Regions from separate parts of the Salimicrobium salexigens genome, predicted to be linked through region 1. Evidence: riboswitches for the same ligand, from Rfam matches in the RefSeq annotation. Region 1 holds a riboswitch; each other region holds the start of a gene.
The links. Region 1 has a riboswitch for cobalamin ahead of BW931_RS09645 (ribonucleoside-diphosphate reductase subunit alpha). Riboswitches for the same ligand answer to the same signal wherever they lie in the genome.

Region 1 (2,265 bases):
AAGACATCCCCTCAACCGTCCACCCGTGAGTGCCGGCCAAACGTTCGAATTCCCAGGGCATCATCGTATTGCACACAACGTCTTCCCCTTCAAGTCTCGGATAACTGTTACTTCTAGGGCCGGCAGCAGGACCAAGAATACCGGCAACCATTACCCCTCCAGGCTTTACGACACGCTGGATTTCCTTTAATCCGTGCAGCGGTGACGCGACCCATTCCAGGCAGTTAATGGCCATTACGCTGTCGAATGCCCCATCTTCAAAAGGGAGTTTGGCAAGGTCGGCCTGCTGGAAGTGGATACCGCTCCAACGCTCTTTTGCCATTTCAATCATTTTCGACGAAATATCGACACCGGTCACCTCATAACCCGAGCGTCTCAGCATCTCGCTCCCCTCTCCATCGCCGCATCCGATATCAAGAACCGTAGATCCTTCAGATACGAAGGACTGCATAAATGGAAGAACCGTTTTTCTGCTTCCTTCTTTCCACATTTTTTCACTTCTCTGACCCCAGTTTCCGGAAAAATTATCCCACTTCTCTTCCGCTTTCTCATGCCATCTTTTATCGATCATTATTTTTTCCTCCTTGTTATTTCATTTAATCTTATGTATGATAGAATCAATATATAGTAATTATATTTTAAAAAACACAATATATAGATTGAAAAACAGATGCTCACAGAGCTTAATAGGGAATCCGGTAAGAAACCGGAGCTGCCCCCGCAACTGTAAGTATCCGCGAAACAGCATCTCCACTGTAGATTACTACGGGAAGGGCTGGAGTAAGATCGGGTACGAGCCAGGAAACCTGTCTGTTTTTCATCGGAAAGTTTCACCTTTTTCGGGGTTGGAGAAGATGAAACGATGATGCGTACATATACCCGTATCATGGTTTCATCCGCTCCTGTCCAGGGGGCGGATTTTTTTATTTTTTATAAAGGTACTTGAAGGAGGACTTACTTATGTCAGCAACCGTAACAGCGGACTGGAAATATTGGCTCGAACAGCTTCAGAGCACGTTCCCTCATCTCGATTTTTCAAAAGTCTACCCGAAAATCACAGACGGCACTTCCGTCGTTCTGGAAACACTCGCGGAGATGGACGAAACCGAACCGGAATGGACCTATGTCGCCGCCCGGGCACATCTGGAGACGATGTACACCGAAGCGAAGAAAAACCGGCGGACGGAGAGTCCGTATACCGACCTTTACGGGCTGATGGAAGCTCTCGTCCAGGAAGGGATTTACGCCCCGTCCCTGCTCACCCATTATACCAAAAAAGAAGTGGAGGAGCTTGAATCTCTGCTCGACCGGAACAAAGACCTCCAGTTTACTTACATTGGTCTGAAGACACTGGATGACCGCTATCTCGCAAAAATGAAAGATGGAAAAACGATGGAACTGCCTCAGGAAAGATGGTTGATCATTGCAATGAATCTTATGGCCGGGGAGAGCTCTTCCTCACGCCTGCATTACATTAAAGAGGCCTACTGGGCGCTCAGCAACCTTTACATGACTGTGGCCACACCGACTCTGGCGAACGCCGGGAAATCTCACGGCCAGCTCAGTTCCTGCTTTATCGAAACGGTGGACGACAGTCTGCAGTCGATCTATGACAGCAATACATCCATTGCGAATTTGAGCAAGCATGGCGGCGGTATAGGTGTCTATCTTGGCAAAATACGTTCGCGGGGCAGTGATATACGAGGCTTCAAAGGCGTCTCCTCCGGTATCCTCCCGTGGATGAAGCAACTGAATAATACGGCGGTTAGTGTCGACCAGCTCGGACAGAGGCAAGGAGCCGTCGCCGTCTACCTGGACGTCTGGCATAAAGATATCTTCTCTTTTCTCGACAGTCGCCTGAATAATGGAGACGAACGTCAGAGAACCCACGATCTGTTCACCGGAATTTCCGTGCCTGATCTTTTCATGGAAGCCGTCCGGGACAGACAGGACTGGTATTTGTTCGACCCTCACGAAGTGAGAACGAAGATGGGCTTCTCTCTGGAAGACTCTTTCGATGAACAAAAAGGGGAAGGGACGTTCCGCGACCGGTACGAAGCCTGCGTGCGTGAGCCGGAATTGTCCAAAGAGAAGGTGCCGGCCATTGACATTATGAAGCGCGTCATGATCGGACAGCTCGAAACCGGCACGCCGTATATGTTTTACCGGGATGAAGTGAACAGGACGAACCCGAATAACCACGCAGGCATGATTTACTGCAGTAACCTGTGTACGGAAATAACCCAGAACCAGAGTGCCACGACT
Region 2 (2,265 bases), on a different contig from region 1:
AAACGGTGCGTTCAGCATTCATTTTACTAAGACAATCTAACAGTATATATGTAAACATAAGGAATTCCTTTCGAATGATATAGTTGAATTCGATACGGATAGAACGTAGACTTGAAGGAGAGATACTATAGAAAGAAGGTATTACTTATGAAGCTTTATTCAATCGTGGATAAAGATACATGTATCGCCTGCGGTGCGTGCGGAATGGCCGCCCCGGAACTCTACAATTATGACGATGAAGGGCTTGCCTATTTCCTGCCGGACGATAATCAGGGAAACACACCTATTGCGGAGGAATTGGAACTTGATGCCGAAGATGCTTACGAGGGATGCCCGACCGGGTCCATCAAACTTGCAAACTCCAATTTTAATGGAAGTATACCAGAGGAAGACTGATAAACAAAAGAAGGTGCTCCCGGCACCTTCTTTTATTATACCATGTATTATTTTCAGCAGGCGAGCTGCGCACGCCGATCATATTTGACAAATAACTTTTCGAATACGGAATAGAAAACCAGAATAAACACGAAATTCGAGGCAGCATGCATCAGGTCAAAAGGAATTCCGGCAAGATAGTAACCCCAGAACGTCTGGGAGATCGCGCGCATTGTAAATGCCATCACCAGTCCAAAAAACAGCCCTGACAATAAGCCGTAAATACTTAATCCTAATACAGGGAGTCTCGGTAAGAATTTACCGAGCAGCCCGGCTCCTATACCTATAAGTCCCCAGGCTGTCACCTGCCACACTGTCCATATCCCCATACCAAGCACCATATTCGTCAAAAAAGTAGTCAGAAAAGCAGTGATCACTGCCGCCAGCGGTCCAAGCCAGAAGCCGGTCAGAATAATTATAGCTGTTACCGGCTGGGCATTCGGAATAGCGGCAAAAGCTATCCTTCCCACCACGGCCACTGCTGCAAGCATGGTTATCAAAGTTAATTTATAAGTATTCCACTGCATTTATGATCATTCCCAGGACTGGAAATCAAAATGTATTTCGTCCCCGTCCTCGATTTCATACTCAGCAGCGCCGACTTTTGCTTCTTCGCCGTTCACGTCATAGACCCAGGCCTTTTTCTCTCCTTCTTCAGCGGATATGCCTTCAATGCCATTAATGAATCCGTCTTTTTCTTCCACCTCAAAATTTTCTTCCATAGCATCCATCAGTACCGTACCTTCTTCAACTGTTATATCTTTTTCTTTCACCTGTTCTTCACCCTGGTTTTTTGTCAGCTCCACGGTAGCTTCAATTTCCTGGGAAGACTGGCTGCCCTCCTCTTGACTTTCCGATGTTTCACTTTCCGCCTGACATCCTGTAAGCAATACGAGTGTCAAAGCTACTACTCCTGCATAATTCCTCAATTTTTCCATGCGACTTCACCCTTTCTTCAAGTTTTAGAAGAAAAAGCATTGGAACAACCTGCCATAAAAAAGCCCGTCCATAAAGGACGGGCTTGAGATATCGACATACATTGATAGTCCAGGTCATCTCAAACGCTCAATCCTCGAAGCAATGAATCCTTCACAGACAGGTTTACTGGCTTATGTCATCCTACTCCGATACCTTCCCGTGACGAACTTTCATCACAGTGGATCTTATCGTTTCGTTACATTTACAGTTGCGAGGACAGCTCCGGATTCACACCGGATTCCCTAAAACCTGTGAAATTTATTCAATTAATTATAACATTACATGAATCGTTCTATTTTGGCAAGTTCTCTACAGGTAAATATATATAGAACGTAGTTCCTTCCCCTTCTTTACTCTGGACGGAGATTTTCCCTTTATGGGCCTCTACGATATTCTTCGCAATAGCAAGACCCAGTCCCGTTCCCTGCTTCTCTTCGGAAGGAGCCCGTTTCCTGGACTTATCTCCTTTATAGAAGCGTTCAAAGATGAACGGAAGATCCTCCTCCGGAATACCTGCGCCTGTATCTTCCACTTTTATTTCAAAGTGGTCCTCCCCTCCGTGAAGGTGAACATGTACAGAACCGTTCTCCGGTGTATGACGGATAGCGTTATCCAGAAGGTTCGTTACCACCTGCTCTATACGGTCAGAATCTATGGACACTGTACCTGCCGGAAGGCCGGATCTTTCATGAAGGAGTTTTACACCGGTTTCCTCTGCCACTCCCTGGAATTTATTCACTATACGATCAAGAAAAAGATTCACGTCCACTGGCTCTTTATGCAACTGAATGTTCCCGGATTCCATTCTGGCAAGGTCAAGCAGTTCGTTTACAAGACGACCCATCCGCTCGG
Region 3 (2,265 bases), on a different contig from region 1:
AGTCATGATTGCAGCCAGTTACTGGTCGCTGCTCGCTCCGGCTATAGAGAGAGGGGCGGAAGGTCCGCTGCCCTCCTGGTTTCCTGCTGTCGTAGGTTTTCTTCTCGGTGGGTTTCTGCTTCTCTTTATCGATCGTGTCATACCATTTGTAGACCTCGATAAGTACATGTACGACATTAAAAATAAAAGAGCGAAGAGTCGTACGGCACTGCTAATGTTCTCGATGACCCTCCACAATATCCCGGAAGGATTAGCGGTTGGTGTGGCTTTCGGTGCTGTAGCTTCGGACGGGTCCGGTGCGGCTCTCGGTGGAGCGATAGCTCTTGCGATTGGTATCGGTATACAGAACTTCCCGGAAGGAGCGGCAGTTTCCATGCCTCTTTACCGGGAAGGTATGAAGAAAAAGAAAAGTTTCATGTTTGGACAGTTTTCCGGAATGGTAGAACCTATTTCCGCAGTAGTGGGGGCGGCTGCCGTTATAATTATAGAACCGGTCCTGCCTTACGCCTTAAGCTTTGCGGCTGGAGCCATGATTTTCGTGGTAGCTAAAGAAATTATCCCGGGCTCCCATGAAAAGGGGAATGTCAACATTGCTTCTATGAGTCTAATGTTCGGTTTCGCCCTTATGATGACGCTAGATGTTGCGCTCGGTTAAGGATTATAAAAAAAAGAGGAGATGTCTGAACACATCTCTCTTTTTTTATGCACAAATTTCATGGAGAGTCGAGAATCGAAAAGCGGGAATGCTGATTGACAGATCGAATCGTTTGCAGGATAGTGGAAGGGAGGGGATCTCCCCTCAACAACTGAATACGTCCGGTGGTCACAACATCTGTGTTAAAAGGGAAGCCCGGTAGAATCCGGCACGGTCCCGCCACTGTAAAGGGGAGCTTCGTATCAATCCACTGTCTGAAAAAGACGGGAAGGCGTACAGAGTGAGGAACCTGAGTCAGGAGACCTGCCACCGGAAAGAACATGAAATCCTACGGGAGAATAGGAGGATGTTACGTGAAATATCTTAAACCGGGACGCCGATACGGGCCTGGACCGTCGATACTTTCTTATCCGCCTTCCTGCTAGCTGACGGGAAGGTATTTTAATGGAGTCAAGGTGAAAAGAGACCTTTCCTGTGGTCGTTATCGCAGCGATAAAAGAGGAGGAAGAAACGATGGATCAGATACCTGTACGTTGTTCAAAAGTAACCCAGACAAGACTTATATTTCCCCCGGACACTAACCATCTTGGAACGATTTTCGGAGGGAAAGTCCTTGCATATATCGACGAAGTTGCTGCCCTTACCGCAATGAAACACTCCAATGCTATCGTAGTGACGGCTTCGATCGACTCCGTGAATTTCATATCTACTGCCAGAGTGGGAGAAGCTCTGACGATTGAAGCCTGTGTAACGAAGACAGGTCGGACTTCTATGGAAGTGTATGTGAAAGTATTCGCAGATGATCTGCTCAGTGGAGAGCAGAAAATGACGACCGAATCATTTCTTACAATGGTGGCAATGGACGAAGAAGGGCGCCCGAAACCAGTCCCCCACGTCATTCCGGAAACGGAAGAAGAGAAAGAACTGAACAGAACGGCTGCCGCGAGAAAGAAACAGCGGGAAGAAAAAGCTGAGCTGCGAACCTGAACCGCATGACAATACGGGACCCGCTGAGGGCCCCGTATTATTTATGAACATTATTCTTTTAAGTCTTTTTTGCAGAAGTACCAGTCTACACACTCATAGGAATCGTCGTTTTCTCTTGCGCGGGCATCTTCAACTGTTGTTGGAGGAGATGCGACAACTTTGTTTCCTTTCGTCCAGTCAGCCGGAGTGGAAACTCCGTGTTTGTCGGTAGTTCTGAGAGCCTCGACGAGCCGTACGATTTCACCCATATTCCGGCCGGTAGTGAGCGGATAATATATGAGAGAACGGATTGTTCCTTTGTCATCAATCACAAAAACGGCACGGGAAGCTTCAGTACCGCTGCTTTCCGGCATAATCATACCGAACTTGGTAGCCACCTGTTTATCAAGGTCGGCGATTACCGGGAACTCGATTTTCGTATCGAAATTTTCTTCAATATTCCGTATCCAGGCAATATGGGAAGTGATGCTGTCCACACTCAGTCCGAGGAGTTCTGTGTTCATTTCCCGCAACTGATCATAAATCCCCTGAAACGCTACGAATTCTGTCGTGCATACAGGTGTAAAATCTGCCGGATGGGAAAATAGAACGAACCATTTTCCTTCGTAATCATCGAGAGAAAG

Region 2: linked by a shared signal. The riboswitch ahead of BW931_RS03705 (DUF4430 domain-containing protein) and the one ahead of BW931_RS09645 (ribonucleoside-diphosphate reductase subunit alpha) in region 1 are both predicted to bind cobalamin.
Region 3: linked by a shared signal. The riboswitch ahead of BW931_RS01075 (acyl-CoA thioesterase) and the one ahead of BW931_RS09645 (ribonucleoside-diphosphate reductase subunit alpha) in region 1 are both predicted to bind cobalamin.

Annotation. Positions count from the first base shown of each region.
Region 1 is NZ_FTOK01000007.1:39,326-41,590, forward strand. It holds gene BW931_RS09640 (class I SAM-dependent methyltransferase) at 1-571, opposite strand, end outside; cobalamin riboswitch at 652-828, shown strand; gene BW931_RS09645 (ribonucleoside-diphosphate reductase subunit alpha) at 961-2,265, shown strand, end outside.
Region 2 is NZ_FTOK01000002.1:290,968-293,232, reverse strand. It holds gene BW931_RS03720 (YpbB family protein) at 1-58, opposite strand, end outside; gene BW931_RS03715 (ferredoxin) at 148-396, shown strand; gene BW931_RS03710 (ECF transporter S component) at 450-962, opposite strand; gene BW931_RS03705 (DUF4430 domain-containing protein) at 969-1,373, opposite strand; cobalamin riboswitch at 1,513-1,681, opposite strand; gene BW931_RS03700 (ATP-binding protein) at 1,706-2,265, opposite strand, start outside.
Region 3 is NZ_FTOK01000001.1:206,647-208,911, forward strand. It holds gene BW931_RS01070 (ZIP family metal transporter) at 1-655, shown strand, start outside; cobalamin riboswitch at 804-980, shown strand; gene BW931_RS01075 (acyl-CoA thioesterase) at 1,169-1,642, shown strand; gene BW931_RS01080 (peroxiredoxin) at 1,693-2,265, opposite strand, start outside.